3 regions of the Companilactobacillus farciminis KCTC 3681 genome follow, and region 2 is predicted to be linked to each of the others. Evidence: predicted binding sites of a transcription regulator. Region 2 holds the regulator's gene; each other region holds the start of a gene.
The links. Region 2 encodes HrcA, which represses chaperone genes, less so after heat shock. Its sites were predicted from a motif close to TTAGCACTCNNNNNNNNNGAGTGCTAA; they were not measured.

Region 1: the regulator HrcA is predicted to act here: its motif matches at 2,453-2,479, upstream of LF20184_RS03515 (ATP-dependent Clp protease ATP-binding subunit).
Region 3: the regulator HrcA is predicted to act here: its motif matches at 2,250-2,276, upstream of groES (co-chaperone GroES).

The regions. Positions count from the first base shown of each region.
Region 1 is NZ_CP017702.1:737,424-745,582, reverse strand. Features, by position in the region: gene LF20184_RS03530 (TetR/AcrR family transcriptional regulator) at 1-163, shown strand, start outside; gene ptsP (phosphoenolpyruvate--protein phosphotransferase) at 210-1,934, opposite strand; gene LF20184_RS03520 (phosphocarrier protein HPr) at 1,934-2,200, opposite strand; gene LF20184_RS03515 (ATP-dependent Clp protease ATP-binding subunit) at 2,527-4,725, shown strand; gene LF20184_RS03510 (PepSY domain-containing protein) at 4,783-5,337, opposite strand; gene LF20184_RS03505 (cell surface SD repeat-containing protein) at 5,435-7,405, opposite strand; gene LF20184_RS03500 (MucBP domain-containing protein) at 7,697-8,159, shown strand, end outside.
Region 2 is NZ_CP017702.1:1,161,535-1,169,693, forward strand. Features, by position in the region: gene truB (tRNA pseudouridine(55) synthase TruB) at 1-892, shown strand, start outside; gene ribF (riboflavin biosynthesis protein RibF) at 905-1,831, shown strand; gene hrcA (heat-inducible transcriptional repressor HrcA) at 2,008-3,054, shown strand; gene grpE (nucleotide exchange factor GrpE) at 3,071-3,628, shown strand; gene dnaK (molecular chaperone DnaK) at 3,664-5,526, shown strand; gene dnaJ (molecular chaperone DnaJ) at 5,652-6,791, shown strand; gene lepA (translation elongation factor 4) at 6,898-8,159, shown strand, end outside.
Region 3 is NZ_CP017702.1:1,960,526-1,968,684, forward strand. Features, by position in the region: gene LF20184_RS09650 (isopeptide-forming domain-containing fimbrial protein) at 1-169, shown strand, start outside; gene groL (chaperonin GroEL) at 234-1,871, opposite strand; gene groES (co-chaperone GroES) at 1,921-2,205, opposite strand; gene LF20184_RS09665 (CPBP family intramembrane glutamic endopeptidase) at 2,422-2,973, shown strand; gene LF20184_RS09670 (cation:dicarboxylate symporter family transporter) at 3,058-4,338, opposite strand; gene manA (mannose-6-phosphate isomerase, class I) at 5,098-6,066, opposite strand; gene LF20184_RS09685 (redox-sensing transcriptional repressor Rex) at 6,087-6,737, opposite strand; gene LF20184_RS09690 (ABC-F family ATP-binding cassette domain-containing protein) at 6,876-8,159, shown strand, end outside.

The DNA of each region.
Region 1 (8,159 bases), 420 kb from region 2:
TTGTGCTGACAATCCTTCCAATCAAGTTCCTGCCAAAATGCTGTCACGTTTTTTCAGCGATCTGTTAATTGGGATGCTCGAATGGTGTCTATTCGATGAACCTGAAATTGATACTAAAACAGCCGATGATTACTTAAATGCTTTATTAAATGGAAAATTTTAACAAAAAAAAGAGCTCGCAAAATGCGAACTCTTTTTTTTAATACAAATTACTTGTTTAGATATTCTTCAACAAGCTTCTTGTTATCTTCATTAGTGATTGATTCATTAACAGCACGGTCAGCTAATGTAGCTAAGTCCTTTGTGCTCAACTTCTTCATCAAACTTCTTACACGAAGTACTGATGTTGCACTCATTGAGTATTCATCAAGACCCATGCTCAATAGTAGTGGAAGCATTGTGTTGTCACCAGCAGCTTCACCACACATACCAGCCCACTTGCCTTCTTTATGAGCTGATTCAATAACATGTTTGATCAATCTCAAGATTGAAGGGTTATATGGTTGGTATAGGTATGAAACGTGTTCATTACCACGATCAGCAGCCATAGTATATTGAATCAAATCATTTGTTCCAATACTGAAGAAGTCAACTTCTTTAGCAAATTGGTCAGCAAGAACAGCAGCTGCAGGAACTTCCATCATCATTCCTAATTGAATGTCGTCGGAAACCTTAACGCCGTCGTTAACTAAGTTAGCCTTTTCTTCTTCAAAGACCTTCTTAGCATCTCTAAATTCTTGCAATGTACCAATCATTGGGAACATGATACGTAAGTTACCAAAAGCAGATGCACGTAGCAAGGCTCTTAGTTGTGTTCTGAAGATTTCTTGTCTATCCAAACTGATACGGATAGCACGGTAACCTAGGAATGGGTTCATTTCTTCTGGAAGTGGTAGGTATGGCAAGTGTTTGTCACCACCGATATCCATTGTACGGACAACGACTGGCTTACCTTTCATTCCTTCAAGAACCTTCTTGTAGGCCTCAAATTGATCATCTTCAGTTGGAAGTTTATCTGATTGCATGTACAAGAATTCTGTACGATACAAACCGACACCTTCGGCACCATTTTCAATAACACCTTGTAAATCATCAGGAGTACCGATATTAGCAGCAATGTCAAAGTGATTGCCATCAGCTGTAACTGAAGGTTCGTCCTTTAATTTTTCCCATTCTGCTTTTTCTTCGGCAAACTTCTTGGCTAATTCAGTGTAATGTTTGATATCGTCATCAGTAGGTTCAACAATTGCAGCACCGTCTAAACCATCAACGATGACTGTATCGCCTTCTTTAACGTCTTTAGTGATTGTATCTGTACCAACAACAGCAGGTAGTTCCAAAGAACGAGCCATAATAGCTGAGTGGGCTGTACGACCACCAATATCAGTAACGAAACCTTTAACATACTTTTTGTTTAATTGAGCAGTATCACTTGGTGTCAAATCATGAGCAACGATAACGACTTCGTGGTCGATCAATGCTGGATTTGGTAATGCTACACCTAGTAGATGAGCCATAACACGCTTTGTGACATCGCGTACATCGGCTGCTCTTTCTTGCATATATGGGTTGTCTGTCATTCCTTCAAAGATAGCAATGAAGTTTTCTGATACATCGTGCAATGCTTGTTCTGCATTAACATTCTTATCTTTTACTTCTTGTTCAACGGCACCCGTAAATTCTGGATCAGCCAAAATCATCTTATGTGCATCAAAGACTTGAGCTTCTTCTTCACCTAGAGATTCCTTAGCGGTATCTCTGATTTTTGTTAGTTCATCATCTGATGTTGAAATAGCATCTTTAAGACGACTGATTTCTGCATCAGCATCTGAAATACTTTTCTTAGTGAAAGACAAATCTGGTTGAACTAAAAGGTATGCTTCTGCAGTTGCGATACCATCACTAGCTGCAATCCCTTTAATAGTTTTAACCATTATTCTGCCAAACCTTCCTTTGTCATTGTATCTGTAATAGCTACGATTGCGTCAGCAGCATCGTCACCATCGGCTGTAATTGTAACGTCAGCACCTTGGCCAACACCTAGTGACATAACACCCATGATTGACTTCAAGTTTACTGATTTACCTGAAAATTCGATGTTGATGTCTGAGCTGAACTTGCTAGCTGCTTGTACCAACATAGTAGCTGGACGTGCGTGGATTCCTGTTTCTGCAATAATGTGAAATTCTTTCTTTTCCATAATAAATACCTCACCATATAGTTATAAAATTCTGTAGTAATACTACAAATATTCACTAATTAATTTACCATTATCTTTCATTTTTCACAAGGGGCATGCTCAAAAAAAGTTAATATAAGTCAACTGCGATAAGACGTTTAACGCTTACAACGCTACTGCCTGAAAGCGTTTATATTATCAAACTTTTTCAAAGAAATTTGAAAAAATATTTTTATCTACTATTAATATAATAAAATTTTTCAATCTCAAGACTTAGCACTTGCATTCGTCGAGTGCTAATTATATACTACCGTTGTATCCTGTGATAGAGGAAAGGTGGGGTGCGTATGTTATGTCAGAATTGTCATAAGAATGAAGCAACAATTCATCTTTATACAAGTGTTAACGGTCAAAGGACAGAAATCAATCTCTGCCAAAACTGTTATCAAAAATTAAGAAATCAAGCTAACGAAGGTATGAATAATATGGCACAAAATCCGAACGGTGGATTTTCTAGTTTTGAAGACTTGTTCAACGCCTTAAACGGCGCACAACAACCTAATGCTTTCGAGCAACAAGGTCCCCAAACCCAAACTGGTGGCGGCAATGGAAATGGTCGCAGACCTAGAGGTAACGGAGTCTTAGATCAATACGGTGTCGATCTTACTGACCTTGCTAAAAAAGGACAGATTGATCCGGTCATTGGTCGTGACAAGGAAATTAATCGAGTAATTGAAATATTAAATAGAAGAACTAAGAACAACCCTGTTTTAATTGGTGAAGCAGGTGTTGGTAAAACTGCTGTTGTTGAAGGTCTTGCTCAAAAGATTGTTGATGGCGATGTACCAGAAAAACTACAAAACAAACATGTTGTACGTTTAGACGTTGTTTCCCTAGTTCAAGGTACTGGTGTCCGTGGTCAATTTGAACAAAGAATGCAACAACTTATCAACGAACTCCAAAAGAATAAGAATATCATCCTCTTCATTGATGAAATTCACGAAATCGTTGGTGCTGGTAACGCTGAAGGTGGCATGGATGCTGGGAACGTTTTGAAACCTGCCCTAGCTCGTGGCGACATTCAACTAGTCGGTGCAACCACTTTAAATGAATATCGGACCATTGAAAAAGACTCTGCCCTAGAACGTCGTCTTCAACCCGTTCAAGTCAACGAGCCAACAGTCGATGAAACTGTTCAAATTCTCAAGGGTCTTCAACCTAAATATGAAGATTATCATCACGTTAAATACTCTAATGAGGCTATCAAGGCTGCTGCTGAACTATCAGCTCGTTACATTCAAGATAGATTCTTGCCTGATAAAGCCATTGATTTGATCGATGAAGCTGGTTCAAAGAAGAATCTACAAATCAATCACGTTGACGTAGCTGACTTAGACAACAAGATCTCTGATGCTGAAGTCCAAAAGCAAGCTGCCCTACGTAATGAAGATTACGAAAAAGCCGCTTATTATCGTGATCAAGTTACAAAATTCCAAGATATGAAGAACAGCAACAAAGATGAACCCGCTGGTCAAAATATCGTTACCGATAAAGAAATCGAAAAAATTATCGAAGAAAAGACCAACATCCCTGTCGGTGAATTACAATCTAACGAACAAGCTCAATTAAAGAACTTGGAACCAGATTTGAAGAAGCACTTGATTGGTCAAGATAAGGCCGTCGGTGATGTAGCACGTGCAATTCGTCGTAACAGAGTTGGTTTTAACAAGTCCGGTCGTCCAATCGGTTCCTTCCTATTCGTTGGACCTACTGGTGTTGGTAAAACTGAACTTGCTAAACAACTTGCTCGTGAACTATTCGGTTCTGAGGATTCAATGATTCGTTTCGACATGTCTGAGTACATGGAAAAGCATTCAATTTCTAAGTTGATCGGTTCGCCTCCAGGGTATGTCGGTTACGAAGAAGCCGGTCAATTGACTGAAAAAGTTCGTCGTAATCCATACAGTCTAGTTCTACTAGATGAAATTGAAAAGGCTCATCCTGATGTTATGCACATGTTCTTGCAGATCCTCGATGACGGTCGTTTGACAGACTCTCAAGGTAGAACTGTCAGTTTCAAAGACACTATCATCATCATGACTTCAAATGCCGGACAAGGTGTGCAAGAAGCTAATGTCGGATTCAGTGCTGAAGCAAATGGTCAAACAAATTCAATCATGAATCGCTTATCTGAATACTTCAAACCAGAATTCTTAAACAGATTCGATGGTATCGTTGAATTCAACTCCTTGACTAAGGACAACCTCTTGAAGATCGTCGACTTAATGCTAGATGACACCAACAAGATGATTGCTGATCAAGGTCTAAGCATTCATGTAACTAAAGATGCTAAAGATAAATTAGTTGATTTGGGCTACAACCCTAAGATGGGTGCTCGTCCACTTCGTCGTGTGATTGAAGAACAAATTGAAGATAAAGTTGCCGACTACTTCTTAGATCATCCAAAGGATAAACAACTAGAAGCTCACGTCGACAAAGATGAAATTAAAATTTCTAAGTATAGTGCACCTGATACTGAAGAATAATTAGTGGTGCTAAACAAAAACACGAAGCCATTTGCTTCGTGTTTTTTTGTATCATAATTAATCTTTTTCAGTTTTAAGAACTTTACCCTTTTGAGCATGAATTTGCACTTCAGTTTCAGAACTGCCATTAACTACTTTAACTTCCCAAAAAGTCACGCCTAAGTCTTGCTCTAATTTAAATTCCGTAGCTTTTCCACCTTTAGCAGCTTTTTGAGCAATTTGAGCAGCCTTTTTTAAACTGATTATCTTTTTCAGATTTAACTTTTCTGTCTTAGCTTCAGAACGGTCTTCTTCATCCAAAGGTTCTTCTGACTTTTGCTTAATCTTCTTATTGATGGCATTAATGTTGAGCTGATATTCGGTCGTTTTGTCAGCACCCTCAATCGTATAAACTGGCTTGCCCAAATGCTTTTCCAATTCAATCGAAACAATATCAGCTTTAGGAAAGTTCTTTTGATAGACTTTGATGGCCTCATTGACGCTGACCTTAGTTTTTTCGACTAACTCACTATTAGCTGCTGAGTTATTGTCAGAACTATTAGATCCGTTAGAACAACCAACAATCACTCCTGTCATCAACAATAAAACGATTCCCAAAAAATACTTTTTCATTAATATCACCCACCTCTATTTTTACATTATCTTAATTATATTGGAACATTGTGATTTTTACCAAAAAAACGAAGCGGACATTTATCCACTTCGTTTTTTAAATACTGTCGGTAAAGACCCAGTTTAATTTCGTTTCGTAATTACCTGAGGCATTTAATTGCTTATTGTCCAATTCTAAAAGGATTCCTTTATCTGCTTGCCAGCTTAAAGAAGTCATTTCTTGACCCGATTTTGTTTGAGAAATGATGGCTGAACCAGTTAATAAGTCCTGTTCATAATCGTCATCAAAAAATTTCAAATGTCCAGCCAAGGTATTCTTGCTATCTTCACTAACAAAATCACTGTCTTGAGAAACTGACAAGGTGATTGGTGTTTTATCTCTTCTCATATCGTCGACGTCCATAACATTATCTGGCCAATTGCTCTCATTGTTTTGGCGGAAAATCACTTGATCGTTGCCAATTGGTTTGATTGAACCATAGTCAATATCTTTGATCGTATACTCCAATTTATTAGTCGTTAAATTCAAAGAACGTGGCGTACCGATTTTTTGGACACTGCTTCCGGAATCATCTGTTCCCGTCAAATAAGCAATTGAACGATAACTTTCACGCTTATTGACTGTCCCTACCGTGGTATCAACTACCAAATCGGCTGACTTCTGAATACCTAGATTGATATTCTTTACAATTAGAGTCAATTCATTGGAATCCGAATCTTTTTTGACTTCATAATCCGTATCACTTAATTCTTGATCATCCAAAGTAACCTTATTAATCGTTGTTCCAGCACGTAATGGCAAATTGTACGTTGCATCTTTTAGTTGTCCGCTACTACTATTGTTAGTAATAGTGGTTTTAAAGACTACATTATCATCGCTATTAACGTCATAGAGATTGGTCGAATTATCACTGCTATTGTCAAAGGTCTTATTTTCCAAAGTATCTTCTAGAGAAATATCCGGACCTCCATCGGGTAAAACGTGCAAAGTTGCTTCATTAGTCGTATACTCATAAGTTTTACCATTAGCTTTAACCGTGATATAAGCAAAGAATAACGTACCATCATCATTTAAAGTCGTCTTAGGAGTTGTATGTGAAGTTGCATTATTACCAACTTCGATTTCTGATTGTTCATGCGTAATTGGATCTTCTTTGAACCAACGAATCGAATAATTCATATCTTCCTGTTCATCAAACTCGCCAATATTACCCATCAATTCAAATTTAGCGGTTTCTCCGGCTTTGACAGTTTGATCTTCCAAACCACCACCAACGGTAACTTCAGCACTGCCAGAAACCTTAGTACCGTCATTGTTGATAGCTGTTGCCGTTACCGTAACAACTCCCGATTTAGTTCTCGTATTAGCCGTGATCAATCCGGAATCTTCATCAATCGTTGCTAAATCAGTATTATCGATGCTCCACTTGATATCGCCAGTAAAATTAGTAGGCGTAACTTTAGCGTGAGCATAAGTTGAAGTTGTAGTAATTTCGGAATCATAGTTATAAATATAATCATCATCGACTGAAACCTCAACGTCAGTTGCAGAAACGTGTTTATCTAAGGCATGAACAGCCGCAACTTTTGAATAGACGGTTGGTGCAAGAATCGTTGGAATTGCCATGTACCACTGTACTTCCTGTTGATAATATTTCGTACCTATTTCTTTAGGAGTAACTGTTAAATTCTTCTTTGTTCCACCATTCTTTTTAGAGACTTCAGTCCATTTTGTTCCATCAGTTGTTTCATACCATTGATAGTGTGCCCATGATGTTATAGTAAAAAGTGCTGTCCAAAAGGATCTCCCTTGGTCAGTTCTCAGAGTTGTCGAACTATCAACTACGGTATAGTTATTTGGTTGTGGCTGGAGATTATAACCAGATGTCATCCAAATACCTAAAAATTTTCTAACATCTCCAGTTGGTGTTTTATAAGGTGTGATATCTTCTACGGGAATCTCTTCATTGGCCGATACTTCTCGCTGAATCTTGTCAGAGAAAAGGCATGCAGCCATAAATGTTAACATGGCAATTAGGAAAGCCCATTTAACGTTTAATTTCTTCATGATGAAACCCCTTTCTTCATATTAGCGAAGAAATTATATCACGATACAAATAGTATATTAATTCACATTACACAATATTATTTTTATAAAAGTGATATATGTTTTAAGACGATTCATTTGACTTTTAGAAAAAAATTTATTCCATAATACTCACTTGTGGCAAAATTGTTAAAAAAGTCTTTACTGTTTATTATTTTTCCTTTAAATATCTTTAAGATACCTATATAAAAGGAATCCTACTGATTTTTTCATGTTAGAATGACAATAATTTAATGTTAGAAGGGAATTATTATGGGAAAGAAAACTCGTCAGCACCATTTTTCCCATAACGGGGAAAAGACTATGGAAAATGATGTATTATCACCTAAAATCAAAAAATTAACCCGCGATGATGTTGAGATCAAGGTCCACTATGTCAATTCTTTGGGTAAAGATATCGCTAAACCGGTCACTATCAAAGGCCATTATTTAGATAAATTAGATATTCCTTGGCAAGAAATACCCGGATATGTTTTGTCCTCAGTAACTAACTTCCAACAAACATTCATCCCCAATTCTGACGGAATCTATCTAGTTTATGCCAGTCAGCTTTCGGCTCCGGTAATTGTTTACCATCGCAATACTGAAGGTAAATTGATTTCTGATCCGCAATACTTGGTTGGTGACTTAAATCGCGAATTCGATACGCAACCTTTAGAAGAAGCTGACCATTTCTTAGTCCACTCTCCTAAAAAAGCTAACGGTCAATTCACAT
Region 2 (8,159 bases):
TAAAGAAATCGGACAAACTAGTTCGGACTATGTATATAAATTAAGAAAAATCTTGCACACGAGAAAAATTGGCCACACAGGAACTTTGGATCCGTTGGTTGATGGAGTTTTGCCAATCTGCGTTGGACAAGCAACGAAGCTGGTAAACACTTTGACGGGCTCTCCTAAAGAATATGCCGGAGAAATCACTATTGGACGTTCAACGACTACTGAAGACCGTGAAGGCGAAACTGTTGAGGAAAAGAAATTGTCAAAGCCATTCACTAATGAAGAATTAGAGCAGACTTTTGAACAAATGACCGGGGACTTAAAGCAGATTCCACCAATGTTTTCAGCTGTTCGTGTGAATGGTAAGAAACTCTATGAGTATGCTCGAGCTGGTATCGAAGTAGAACGACCAGTTCGCCAAATTCACATTTATAGCTTTTCAATGACTTCAGAACCTAGTTTCGACGAAACAACGGGTTATCAAACGATTAAATTTCACGTTAAATGTTCTAAAGGAACTTATGTCAGAACTTTAGCTGTAGAATTTGGTAAATTATTAGGATATCCTGCCTTTATGTCGCAATTGACGCGAGTAAAAAGTGCTGGTTTTCCAATTGAAGAGACTTTTACCTTAGGTCAAATTGAAGAGATGATGGAAAAAGATGATTATCATTTCTTGAAGTCGATCGATGAAGTTTTAAAAGAGGTGCCTAGTTTAGAATTGAACGATGAACAGTGGGATGTTCGTGTCAGTCATGGGGGATTTTTAGAAGAAAAAGACGTTGACTCTGACAAAACTAAACAATTACGTGTCCAAAGAGATGGCGTAACCAAAGCACTTTACAAGTATGATAAAGTTAGAAATATGTGGATTCCAGATTTGATGTTATTGAACAATAAGTAAAAGAGGGTAATTATGCAGATTATTAATGTTAAACATCCGCTAAAAAAAGAGCAATTGCCAGCCGAAGCAACAGTGTTGATCATGGGCTTTTTTGACGGGGTACATTTAGGACATCAAAAGGTTATCAAGACGGGTGTGAGATTAGCTAAAGAGCATAATTTGAAATCAATCCTCTTGACCTTTGATCGATCACCTAGAACTGTTTATCAACACGAAACTAATTTTAAATATCTTTCAACGAGAAGCCGTAAAGCTCAGCTAGTTGAAGGATTAGGAGTGGACTATCTTTATTTTGTGAAGTTCACGCCTGATTTCGCCCACCTTAAGCCACAAGAATTCGTGGATCAATACATGATCGACCTCAAAGCTAAATACGTTGTTGCCGGTTTTGACTACACTTATGGTAAAAAAGATGTTGCTAACATGGCTAATCTACCTAATTATTCTAAAGGTAATTTTGAAACTGTTATGGTGCCAGAACAATTGATCAATGATCAAAAGATTGGTTCCAGTGCTATCAAAGAGTTCATCACTAGTGACAAAATCTCTGAAGCCAATAAATTTTTAGGCTACAATTACCAAAATCAAGGTAAGGTCATTCACGGATTGCAACGTGGTCGCACACTCGGTTATCCAACAGCTAACATTGCAGTCGATGGAGATCAATTGATTCCGTCAATCGGCGTTTATGCTACTAAAATAAAAGTAGCTGGCGTTTGGTACAATTCGATGACCTCAGTTGGTTATAACGTAACGTTCAAAGAGAATACCGGTATTACGATCGAGTCGAATATCTTTGACTTTAATCAGGATATTTATGGTCAACCGGTTGTGATCGAATGGGTCAAGTATCTTCGTGGCGAAGTGAAGTTCGATGGTGCAGAAGGCTTGATCAAACAGTTAGAATTAGATAAAAGCAATTCTTTAAAAGTTTTATAGATGGAGGACTTATGGTGTAAGCCAAGAGGTTCTCTTTTTCATTGTTTATAAAAAAGGTCAGTTATGGAAATAATTATGGAAATTGAGCGTGCATACTTGACACTATTAGGATAGATTGTTATATTTTACATTGTTAGCACTCAGGTATGAATAGTGCTAAAAAGGAGGACGGTATAATGCTATCACAACGTCAAGATGCAATCTTGAGAGAAGTCGTGCGCATATTTACAGATACCGGCCAGCCGGTTGGGTCGAAGACATTGATGAACGAATTACCATTTCATGTAAGTTCTGCGACAATCAGAAATGAAATGGCAATGCTCGAAGAAGTTGGGTACCTCGAGAAGACCCATCTTTCTTCAGGTCGAATTCCTTCGGCAATGGGATATCGCTATTATCTCGATCATCTGGTACAACCAACTAGTGTGCCACAAGATATAGCTCAAAGAATTGACGAGGATTTCGGTAAAACATATCATCAAATCGGTGATATTATCGAACAATCCGCCAAGATCTTATCTCATTTAACTAGCTACACCGCAATTACTTTGGGACCTGAAAGCAGTTCGATTCGTTTGACTGGATTTAGAATCGTCCCATTGAATGCACATCAACTTATGGCAATCATTGTCACAAGTGATAATAATGTAGAAAATAATATTTATACTGTCGATGATGATTTTGATACTTCATTAATTGAAAAAATCGTCAACATCGTGAATGATAAATTAGTTGGACAACCTTTGAATAAAGTCCTTCGAATGCTTCACAGCGATGTCCCAGCAATTCTTTCCGAATATATGTATTCAACTGATGGTTTGTTGGATATGATGGATTCACTCTTTAAGAAGGCTGAATCAGAGAAGTATTATGTCGACGGTCAATTGAATCTTTTGAATTATGCTAATAGTGACGATATGTCAGAGGTTCAGTCGTTGTTCTCGATAATTAATCAAAGCAACGATTTGAGAAAACTGTTAGATCCATCGATTTTAGATGATGGAATAAAAGTTCGTTTAGGAAGCGAATTAGGTAGTGATGCATTGAAGAATTACAGTATCATTACTGCTAATTATGATGTTGGACATCACGGTAAAGGCGTCATTGCCTTACTTGGCCCAACTACGATGCATTATTCGCAATTGATTGGTTTGTTAGGCGAATTTAGAGTTGAATTAGCGAAAAGGTTGATTGATTATTATTCAAGGTATGATGATTCTTGAAATTTAGGAGGAAGTAATGGCAGATAAACAAAAAGATCAAGATTTGAAGACTGCTAAAGAAGAAACTTCAAAGACTGATAAAAAAGCTGAAAAGAAAACAGCTGAAAAACAAGATCCAAAAGACAAAGAGATCAAAGATCTTAATGCCAAGAATGCGGACTTGGAAGACAAGTTCTTAAGAAGCCAAGCTGAAATTCAAAATATGAATAATCGTCATAAAAAAGAAGTTGCTGGTATGCTTAAATATGACGGACAAAAGCTAGCTACTGAAATTCTTCCCGTTTTGGATAATTTGGAACGTGCTTTGAATGTTGAAGCCACAGATGACTCAAGCAAGCAATTGAAGAAGGGTATCGAGATGGTTCAACAACACATGGTTAAAGCATTGGAAGACAACCATGTCAAAGCTATCGACAATGTAGGTGAGAAGTTTGATCCTGCAGTTGCTCAAGCTGTTCAAACTGTTCCAGCTGATGATGACCACAAGAAAGATACCGTTGTTCAAGTCCTTCAAAAGGGATACAAACTTGAAGACCGTGTCTTACGTCCAGCAATGGTTGTCGTTGCACAATAATTAGTAAATAAAAAATTAAAAAGAGGTTTAGGTTTATGTCTAAAGTTATTGGTATTGATTTAGGTACTACAAACTCTGCTGTAGCCGTTTTGGAAGGCGGTTCTCCAAAGATTATTACAAACCCAGAAGGTGCAAGAACAACTCCTTCAGTTGTTGCATTTAAAGATGGTGAAATTCAAGTTGGTGAAGTTGCCAAAAGACAAGCTATCACAAACCCTGATACAGTTTCATCAATCAAACGTCACATGGGTGAAGCAGGTTACAAAGTTACTGTAGCCGGCAAGTCATACACACCACAAGAAATTTCAGCTTTCATCTTGCAACACATCAAGAAGTTCTCAGAAGACTACTTAGGTGAAAAAGTTACAGATGCTGTTATTACAGTTCCTGCATACTTCAACGATTCACAAAGACAAGCTACTAAGGATGCCGGTAAGATTGCTGGATTGAACGTTCAACGTATCGTTAACGAACCAACAGCTTCAGCTCTTGCTTATGGTCTAGATAACGACAAGGGTGACGAAAAGATCCTTGTTTATGACCTTGGTGGTGGTACATTTGATGTTTCTGTACTTCAATTAGGTGATGGAGTCTTCGAAGTACTTTCAACAAATGGTGATACACGTCTTGGTGGTGATGACTTTGACCAAAAGATCATCGACTGGCTAGTTGAACAATTCAAGGCTGAAAATGGCGTTGATTTGAGTCAAGACAAGATGGCTCTTCAAAGATTAAAGGATGCTGCTGAAAAAGCTAAGAAAGACTTATCAGGTGTTGCTCAAACATCAATCAGTCTTCCATTTATTTCATCAGGTGCTAATGGCCCACTTCACTTGGAAGAAACATTGACACGTGCTAAGTTCGATGAATTGACTTCAGACCTAGTTGAAAGAACAAAGATCCCTGTTGACAATGCTTTGAAGGATGCTAACTTAACTACTTCAGACATCGACAAGGTTATCCTAAATGGTGGTTCAACACGTATTCCTGCTGTTCAAGATGCTGTTGCTAAATGGACTGGCAAAGCTCCAGACCACTCAATCAACCCTGACGAAGCCGTTGCTCTTGGTGCTGCTATCCAAGGTGGTGTTATCTCTGGTGATGTTAAAGACGTTGTTCTACTAGATGTTACTCCACTATCACTTGGTATCGAAACTATGGGTGGTGTCTTCACTAAGTTGATCGATAGAAATACAACTATCCCAACAAGCAAGTCACAAGTCTTCTCAACTGCTGCTGATAACCAAAGTGCTGTTGATATCCACGTTCTTCAAGGTGAGCGTCCAATGGCTGCCGACAACAAGACCTTAGGTCGTTTCCAATTAACAGATATTCCTGCTGCACCTCGTGGTGTACCTCAAATCCAAGTTACATTCGATATTGATAAGAACGGTATCGTTAATGTATCTGCTAAGGATATGGGAACAAACAAGGAACAAAAGATTACTATCAAGAGTTCATCAGGTTTGAGCGATGAAGAAATCGACCAAATGATGAAGGAAGCTAAGGAACACGAAGAAGAAGATAACAAACGTAAGGAAGAAGTCGATGTTAAGAATGACGTTGAACAAACATTGTTCGCAACTGACAAGACTCTAAAAGACGTTAAGGGTAAAGTTTCTGACGATGAAATCAAGAAAGCCCAAGATGCTCGTGATGCTTTGAAGAAAGCTCAAGACTCAGGTGACCTTGAAGACATGAAGAAGAAACGTGACGATTTGAACAAGATCGTTCAAGACTTGTCTGTAAAACTTTATCAACAAGCTCAACAAGCACAACAACAAGCTGGTGGCGATAATGGTGCTACTGGTACAGGTTCAACTGATGGCAAGAAGTCAGACGACAATACAGTTGACGGTGACTTTTCCGAAGTAGATCCTGATAAAGACAAGAAATAATAATTGTGATAAAGAGCAGTGGTTTAATTACTAAAACCAGTTATGGTATAGTAAGAACAATAACTGCTCTTTTGAGCGTTAAAAAGGAATAGGACGTAAAAGTCCTGTCGCATAAAGGTGATTTAATGGCAGATAAAAATCCATATGACGTACTAGGCGTTGATAAAAACGCTTCTGATGACGATATAAGAAAAGCATTTCGTAAACTTTCTAAAAAGTATCACCCCGATTTGAATAAGGCTCCTGATGCTGAAGAGAAGTTTAAGGAAGTTAATTCCGCTTATGAAATTCTAAAAGATCCTCAAAAACGTGCGCAATATGATCAATATGGTTCTGCCGGCATGAATGGTGGCCAAGGAGGATTTGGTGGCTTCGGCGCTGGTGGTGCTGGAGATCAATTCGGTGGTTTTGAAGATATCTTCAGTCAATTCTTCGGTGGCGGCGGTGCTGCTCGTCAAAATCCTAATGCCCCAAGACAAGGTTCCGATCTTCAATATCGTATGGACTTAACTTTTGAAGAAGGTGTCTTTGGTAAGAAGACTAATATTTCTTACAATCGTGAGGAAGAGTGTTCTACCTGTGGTGGTTCTGGTGCAAAGCCGGGAACACATCCAGAGACTTGTTCAAAATGTCATGGTTCAGGCTATGTTGAAGTTGATCGTCAAACTCCACTTGGTCGTATGCGTACACGTGTTGTTTGTGATGTCTGCAATGGTACTGGTAAGGAAATCAAAGAAAAGTGTAACGTTTGCCAAGGCTCAGGTAAGGTAAATGAAAAGCATGAATTGAAGGTTACAGTACCAGCTGGTGTTGAAGACGGACAACAAATGCGCTTAGAGGGCCAAGGTGAAGCCGGAACTAACGGTGGACCTTATGGTGATCTATACATTGTCTTCCACGTTGCTCCAAGTAAAGAATTCAGACGTGATGGCTCAACTATCTACGCTTCAGTTAATATCAGTTTCCCACAAGCTACTTTGGGAGATGAAATCAAAGTCAACACAGTTCACGGTCCAGTCAATTTGAATATCCCTAGTGGTACTCAAACTGGTACAACATTTAGATTGCGTGGCAAAGGTGCTCCAGTTCTTAACAGCAAGAGTATCGGTGATGAAAAGGTAACAGTTAATATCGTTACTCCACGTAAATTGTCAGCTGAACAACGCAGTGCTTTGAAGAAATTCGCTGAAGCCGGCGGAGACAAAGTCAAAGAAAAAGATAGTAACTTTTTCAATAAAGTCAGAGATGCTTTTAAAGGCGAATAATTTAAAAGAAGGGGTTTTAGCCTCTTCTTTTTTGTTGTCTAGAACATCGGTGTACAATAGTGTAAAATAGAAAGAATGATAAATTTCTGATAGAAGGGAATAATTTATGGATTTAGATCTCGATAAATTAAAAGAACGACAAAAAAGAATTCGTAATTTTTCTATCGTAGCGCATATCGATCATGGTAAATCAACGATTGCCGATCGAATTTTGGAAAGAACTAAGACAGTTTCAAAACGTGAAATGAAAGCTCAGATCCTTGATGATATGGATTTGGAACGTGAACGTGGAATTACTATCAAGTTGAATGCGGTCGAACTAGAATACGAAGCCAAAGATGGACAGACTTACATCTTCCATTTAATCGATACACCAGGACACGTGGATTTCTCATATGAGGTTTCACGCTCTCTTGCTGCCTGTGAGGGCGCTTTGTTAGTAGTAGATGCTGCTCAAGGTGTCGAGGCACAAACTCTAGCTAACGCTTATTTAGCGATTGATAACGACCTAGAAATCGTACCAGTTATCAATAAAATCGATTTGCCTTCTGCTGAACCAGATAAGGTCAAAGAAGAAATTGAAGAGATGATCGGTATCGATGCTGAATCTTCAATTTTGATGAGTGCTAAGACTGGTATCGGTGTTGACGAACTGCTCGAAAGAATCGTTTCGGATGTTCCAGCACCAACTGGAGATTTGGATAAACCACTCAAGGCTTTGATCTTTGACTCAGTTTATGACAGTTATCGTGGTGTTGTCCTTGACGTACGTGTTCGTGAAGGCGTTGTTAAGGTCGGAGACACGATTGAATTGATGAGTAATAAGAAGACCTTCGAAGTTACAGAAGTTGGTGTGATGTCTCCTAAAGCCGTTAAACGTGATTATTTGATGGCAGGGGATGTTGGTTATATTACAGCCAGCATCAAGACGGTTAAGGATACGCAAGTTGGTGATACGGTTACTTTAGCCGATAATCCAACTGACGAACCTTTGACTGGTTACCGTAAGAGTACACCAATGGTTTATGCTGGACTTTATCCAGTTGATAATGCTAAATATGAAGATTTGCACGAAGCCTTAGATAAGTTGCAATTAAACGATGCGGCTTTGGAATATGAACCAGAAACTTCGCAAGCCTTAGGGTTTGGTTTCCGTGTTGGATTCTTGGGCTTGTTGCACATGGATGTTGTTCAAGAACGTTTGGAACGTGATTTTGACCTCGACTTGATCACGACATCGCCATCAGTTGACTATCACGTTACAAAGACTGACGGAGAAGAGATCATCGTTGATAACCCGGCTGAATTGCCAGATGCAACGGATATCAAAGAAATTCGTGAACCTTTTGTTCGTGCGGAAATCATGGT
Region 3 (8,159 bases), 800 kb from region 2:
AACGGGAATTCCCATCAACAATCAAGAGTTCGTTGGCTCTGATGAACCACTAGACCTTACTAAATATGTCGTTTTAGATAAATGGAAACTAAGAGTTCCTAGCACGGCAACATCAGGTCAATACAGTGGTCAAGTAACTTGGACGATTGCTGACACACCAATTGAATAGGACAACAAAAAAAGCGTTAGTAGAAAAATCTACTAGCGCTTTTGTATTATTTATTGGGGTTAAATTACATCATACCGCCCATACCACCGGCAGCAGGGTTACCAGCAGCGGGTGCAGCATTGTTATCCTTTGGTTCTGGCTTGTCAGCAACAACTGCTTCTGTTGTCAACAATAGTGATGCAACACTGGCAGCATTTTGTAGTGCTGAACGTGTTACCTTAGTTGGGTCGATGATTCCGGCTTCAACCATGTTTTCCCACTTGTCAGTAGCAGCGTTGAAACCAATTTCGTTTTCTTGGTTCTTGATGTGTTCAACGATAACTGAACCTTCGTAACCAGCGTTTTCAGCTATTTGACGTAATGGTTCTTCCAAAGCACGGGCAACGATGTTGATACCTGTTTGAACGTCGCCTTCAGCCTTTAATTCTTTAACCTTGCCAAGTACATTCATCAAAGCTGTACCACCACCAGCAACGTAGCCTTCTTCAACAGCGGCACGTGTAGCATTTAGAGCATCTTCAATTCTGTATTTGCGTTCTTTTAGTTCTGTTTCAGTAGCAGCACCGACTTTAACAACAGCAACACCACCAGCTAATTTAGCTAGACGTTCTTGTAATTTTTCTTTGTCGAAGTCTGATGTTGATTCAGAAATTTGTTTCTTCAATAGGTCAACACGTTCGTTGATAGCATCCTTGTTACCTGAACCTTCAACGATTGTTGTGTTGTCCTTTGTAACAGTAACCTTACCAGCTTGGCCTAATTGATCCATTGTTGTGTCTTTTAGTTCAAGACCAAGATCAGAAGTAATAACTGTACCACCAGTTAATGTAGCGATATCTTCTAGTTGAGCCTTACGACGGTCACCAAAGCCAGGAGCCTTAACAGCAACGACGTTGAATGTACCACGAATCTTGTTCAAAACAAGTGTTGGTAATGCTTCACCATCAATATCATCAGCAATGATAAGCAATGCCTTACCTTGTTGAACAATCTTTTGTAGTAATGGCAAGATATCTTGGATGTTTGAAATCTTCTTGTCTGTGATCAAGATGTAAGGATTGTCGAGGTCAGCTTCCATCTTGTCGTTATCTGTAACCATGTATTGTGAAATGTATCCACGATCAAATTGCATACCTTCAACAACGTCTAGAGTTGTATCGATACCCTTTGATTCTTCAATTGTGATAACACCATCGTTACCAACTTTTTCCATGGCGTCAGCGATCAACTTACCTGTTTCTTCACTAGCTGATGAAACTGAAGCTACTTGAGCAATATCATTCTTGCCTGAAACCTTGTGTGAAATCTTGTGAAGTTCATCAACTGCAGCGTTTGTAGCCTTTTCGATACCAGTTCTGATACCAACAGGGTTAGCACCGGCTGTAACGTTCTTCATACCTTCTTTAACGATTGCTTGTGTCAAAACAGTAGCTGTAGTAGTACCGTCACCGGCAATGTCATTTGTCTTTGAAGCTACTTCAGAAACTAGCTTTGCACCCATGTTTTCAAAGTGGTCTTCTAGTTCGATGCTCTTGGCGATTGTAACACCATCGTTTGTGATTTCTGGTGAACCGTAATTCTTTTCAAGAACAACGTTTCTACCCTTAGGTCCGATTGTTGTCTTAACTGTGTCAGCTAATTTGTTAACACCGTCCATCATCTTTGAACGTGCATCTTCTGAAAACTTAATTTGTTTTGCCATTAAATTTCACACTCCATATTCTGTAAAAATTTATCTAAAAGTACTTTTATTAGTCAACGATTGCCATGATATCTTTTTCATGAAGGATTAAATATTCATTGTCTTCATACTTAACTGTTGAGCCTGCATACTTGTCAAAAAGAACTTTGTCACCCTTCTTAACGTTCATAGGTACTGTCTTGCCATCATCAGTAACTAATCCAGCACCGACAGCAACAACTTCAGCTGTTTGTGGCTTTTCTTTAGCATTGTTAGCTAAAACAATACCACCAACTGTCTTTTCTTCTTCTTTATCGACTGTTACAATGACTCTATCTCCAAGTGGTTTTAACAATTTAAATACCTCCAATATAGTAATTCTACGTTTTTTTAACTTTTTTAGCACTCAAACATCTCTTGTGCTAATCACAAGTTTTATATTAACATTATATTGTGAAGTTGCAAGTATTTACCTTTAAAAAATTCGGAGGGAATCATGTCTTACCAAAAAAATCAGTTTTTCACGCTGCTAACCTATATCCTGCTGTTATCGTTAGGGACAATCCTATCAATGCTCTCTATCACGGGCTCAGCGTATTTTCTTACTATTACCCTAGGTTCACTTATCGCAACTGGTGTGATGATCTACTTAGTTAAATTAAGCGGTCCACTACCTTTTGAAAAAAAATCTGACCTCAATCACGATTTACAGTGGATCATCTTGGGTACGGTCGGTGCCATCGTAGTTCAATTCGGAATCGGCTTTTTAGATCAACTAGTCTTTCATGCCAGCACTAATTCGCAAAATACGATTGGCTTGCTGTTGATGGTCAAAGAATATCCTTACTATTTCCTTTACGTTATGATTGCTGCTCCGATAATGGAGGAAATCATCTTCAGACGAGTATTCTTCGCCAACTTGATCAAACCTACTAATATTTACATTGCTGCAATTATTTCGGCAGTTATCTTTGCTTTCATGCATCAAGATACGAGATTCTTAGTTTATGTCGCTATGGGATTGTGGTTTGCTTTTATTTATTACAAGTCAAAAAATATCTACGTCAGCGCCGGTAGTCACATCATTATGAATGCCATCGTTTTGACCATGAGTATCGCCTAAAAAAATAGCCTATCGGTAATTATAAAATTATCGGTAGGCTATTTACGTGTGTTTAAATCGTTTGTTTCTTACTACATGGAAATCTTAGTCTCCACGCTTGTAGGATGCGACATACTTCTCTCTTTTGTCCTCATCGAACTCATGCTCACTCTTAGCAATAATAACAGTTGCTAGTGAATTACCAACAACGTTAACAGCAGTACGTCCCATATCTACGAGACGGTCAATACCAGCAATGAAGGTCAAACCTTGCATTGGAACACCAATTGTTGAAACTGTGGCTAGTAGCACAACAAATGATGCACCTGGCACTCCGGCCATCCCCTTAGATGTTAACATCAATACCACTACAAGGGTAATTTGTTGCCCAAGAGATAAGTGGATATTGTAGGCTTGAGCCAAGAACAAAGCAGCTAGTGATTGATAAATGGCAGAACCATCAAGGTTAAAAGTATAACCCGTTGGAATAACGAATGAAACGATTCCTTTTGAAGAACCATAATCTTGCATCTTTTCCATCATCTTAGGTAGAGCAGCTTCCGAACTAGCGGTCGTAAAAGCTAAAGTAACTTCATTTTCAATAATTCTGAACATTTCATAAAATCTAACGTGGAACAAATGTCCCACACCAGCCATGACGACAAAGACGAAAAATGCCATTGTCGCATAAGCAATCACAATGAATAACAATAATGGCTTGAGGGAACTAAAGCCCATCTCACCAACTGTAACACCGATCAAAGCACAGACACCAATTGGAGCTAAACGCATAACCCAGTTAGTTACTTTGAACATAACGTTAGCGACAGCGTTTAAAACATCAACGATAATCTTACCTTGTTTACCAATTGAAGCCGTTCCTAATCCGAACAATACAGAGAAGAAGATAATTGGCAACATATCGCCTTTTCCAAGCGAGGCAAAGATATTTGTTGGAATGATACTCATCAAGATTGACCAAATACCCGAATGTTTGGCAGTTTTTGCCGTCGCAGTATATTGACTAATATCCGAACCTTTTAGACTATGAATGTCAATAAAGGTACCGGGATGAGTAACATTAGCGACGATAATACCAATAATAATCGCTATTGTTGTCATAATTTCGAAATAAATTAAAGTTTTTAATCCAATCCGACCAAGTTTCTTAATATCACCCATATTGGCGATACCAACGGTCAAACAGGAAATAACGATTGGTAAAACGATCATTTGAATCATGGAGATAAACATCGTACCAATGTTTTGCATAACTTGAATGGCAGCCTTATTCTGATAGAATAACTGCCCCAAAATAATACCTAGGATCAAACCAATGATGATTTGCCAACCTAAGCTTATCCGGAAAAACTTTTGCTTTTGCAATTTTAGGTCCCCTTTAAGTAAGCTTATTTTTAATTATAGAAGACTTTTCATCAAAATGGAAAATGTTAGCGATTCCAAATTAAAGGTTTTTTCATTTTGATTTTAAGGACGAACTATTTTATTTTAATAATGGTTTAATGTTCTAGTTTTAGTTTAATTTGGGATTTTTTGAAGAAAAATATACGGATTTATTTTTGGGGGTAAGTGTAAAAATGCCGTCGTCCGCAAAAATCCTGTGGCTGGCTGGAACATAGCCGACGCGATTTTGAGCTTTTGCATAAACCAAGTGCGCAAAATCTCAAAACTCGGTCTTTCACTAGGCAATAAATTGCCAAGAGAAATTTGGCTATTGAGCCGCCACAGGATTTTTGCTACCGACTAGATTTCAATTTCTATTTGGATTGAATTAGACACATAATTCCTAAAAAGCAGCCCTATTTCTTTATTCCTTACACAAATAAAACAAAAAAGGACATCATTAGAATACAACAATCTATTGCAATTCTAATAACATCCTCTATTAATTTTTTTGAAGCAATTTATATAAAGATAGAAACCATAATCTAGTCGGGAGCGAGGTACTGGAAAATGCTCAGCCGTGAAATTCCACTTAGCGATTTATCGCTTAGTGGAAGCCCAATCTTGAAGACTTTGCCCGGTTTTGGTCTTAGCAAAGGCTCCAAGTTGTAGCCACAGCGTTCCAGCGTTTTCCAGTGCCGAACGGACGACGGCAGTTTAGCATCCCTCAAAATAGTTAATTTAGTTTTCACCAGATTCTGAAGCGATAATATCCAAATCACCTGACAAAGTCCACTCGTTGATTGTTGCAGGAACAATCAAGTGTGTACCTTTCTTCAAGTCATAGTCTTTACCGTCAGCAGTGATCTTACCTTCACCGTTTAGAACTGAGATCAATGTGTACTTACCAATTTGGTGGTGCAATTGAACTGGTTCTTTGATTTCCCAGTGATAAACTGAGAAGAATGGTGAGATTGGTGGTTGAACGAAGGTTGTAAACTTGTTCTTGCCAACTTCTTTAGATTGAATATCTAGTTTTGGATCTTTGTGAGGTACTGTGATTGTGTCTTCTGATTGTTTGATGTGAAGATCACGTTTCTTACCAGTAGTCTTGTCGACACGGTCATAGTCATACAAACGATAAGTTGTATCACTGCTTTGTTGTGTTTCTAAGACCATGATTCCCTTGTTCAAGGCGTGAACTGTACCACTTGGTACGTAGTAGAATTCACCTTTCTTAACAGGAACTTTTCTTAATAAGTGATCCCAGTCGCCTGATTCGATCATTTGGTCGAGTTCAGCTTTGTTCTTAGCATTGTGACCATAAATCAAGTATGAACCTGGTTCTGCATCAATGATGTACCAGCATTCTGTCTTGCCTAGCTCGTGTTCGTGCTTTTCAGCATATTCGTTGTCAGGATGAACTTGAACTGATAGGCTAGCATTTGCATCCAAAATCTTTGTTAGAAGTGGAAATACTTTGCCCTTAGGATTACCGAATAATTCTTTGTGGTCATTCCATAGATCGGCAAGGATTTGACCAGCAAACTCGCCATTTACGACTTGTTCTTTACCATGTGGATGTCCAGAAATTGCCCAGCATTCACCAATTGTTCCATCAGGAATGTTGTAGCCAAATTCTGTTTCTAGTTTTCTTCCACCCCAGAGTTTCTCATGAAAGACGGGTTTTAAAAATAATGGTTCACTCATAAAAAAATTCCCCCAAAAATTTATTCTATTTCTTCAGTCATTGACTTATCACGGTCCAAGAAGAAAATCAACGTTTGCAATTCGTTTGCCAAATCGACATAGTGAACGCGAATACTGCTTGGCACGTTGATAATAACCGGCGTAAAGTTCAAGATTCCACGAACTCCAGCATCAGCTAACAAGTCGGCTGTTGTTTGCGCAGCATTTGAAGAAACTGTCAAAATGCAGACGTCGATCTGTTGCAAGTGGAGTTGTTCCTTTAGTTCACTAATATCGTAAACGGGAACTCCACTCTTGACTGTACCGACAATTTCTTTATTAATATCAAAAGCTGCTGCAATTCGAACATTATTTGTCCGAGAAAAGTTATAATTTAGTAAGGCGTTACCTAAATTACCGACCCCAACTAAAGCGACGTTGGTACGTTTGTCTTGATTCAATAACTTCTTAAAGAACGTTACTAAATCGTTTACATCGTAGCCATAGCCACGCTTGCCAAGTGCACCTAGATATGAGAAGTCACGTCTAATTGTAGCACTATCTATCTTAACCCCTTCTGATAATTCACCAGAGGAGATTTTTTTTGTACCCTCATCCTTGAGAAATTGGAAGTAACGATAATAAATTGGTAAACGCTTTATTGTTGCGTTTGGAACTGTTGTTTTTGTCATAATTTACCACCATATGTGTGTCATTTCACTAACATTTATACTAAATAAAAAACACAAAAAACGCAACACGTTAAACCTATAAAGGCATAAATTATTAATTAATGATAAAATTGTGAATAAGGTAAAGGAGCAATCAACTTGATTTTATTACAAGCACAAAACATTACCAAAAATTTTGGAACGAAGAAACTCTTTTCAAATGTCAGTTTCGAAATTCAAGACAATAGTCGTATCGGCCTCGTTGGTCGCAATGGTGTAGGTAAATCTACCCTATTAAAAATCATCTCTGACCAAGAGAGCTACAACAGTGGCAATATTGCACTCAAAAAAGACACCAATATTGGCTACTTAGCTCAGGACTCAGGATTAAATAATGACAGTAAAATTTTTGATGAATTGGAGCACGTCTTTGACTACCTCAAAGCTCAGGAAAAAAAGATGCGCGCTTTGGAAGAAAAATTGGCCAATCCTAATGTCGACAACTATGACGATATTTTGAAACAATACGACCAACTCCAAAATACTTTCCGCCAAGAAAATGGCTACAGCTATCAGTCTGAAATCAGAAGTGTCCTCAAGGGGTTCGGCTTTGATGAAGATGTTTGGCAAGACAAGATTTCGACCCTATCCGGTGGTGAGAGATCTCGTTTGGCGATGGCTAAAATGCTTTTAGAACATCAGGATATCTTATTATTGGATGAACCGACTAACCATTTGGATATCAATACTGTTGAATGGCTAGAAAGCTATCTTAAAGGCTACAAAGGCGCTTTAGTAATCGTATCTCATGATCAGTACTTCCTAGACAAAGTCGTTAACGAAATCGTCGAGATCAATCAACACTCTTCTACTCACTACTCTGGTAACTATACTTTCTACTTACAAGAAAAGAAGAAGAATCAAGAAGTTGCTTGGAAACATTACGAAGAGCAACAAGCCGAGATCAAACGGACCGAAGAGTACATTCAGAAAAATATCGTCCGCGCTTCAACTACTAAGATGGCCCAAAGTCGTCGTAAAAAGCTCGAACACATGGATGTCTTAGACCGTCCCGGCAGTGATCAAGGTTCAGTTCACTTCTCATTTGAAATCGACAAAGAAAGTGGTAACGACGTGCTTTTGGTCAAAGATGCTGCTATCGGTTACGATGATCGGATCATGTCTGAACCTATCAATTTGGATGTCAAAAAAGGCGAACGTGTCGGTATCATCGGACCTAACGGTATCGGTAAGTCAACTTTCTTGAAATCAATCCTTGGAAAAATTCCGATGATCAAAGGAACTTCCCAATTTGGCGCCAACGTTCAAGTCGGTTACTACGACCAGAATCTAAAAGGACTCGATCCTAAAAAAGACGTCTTGCACGAAATCTGGGACCTCTATCCTAGACTCGACGAACAAATCATCCGTAAGAAATTAGGA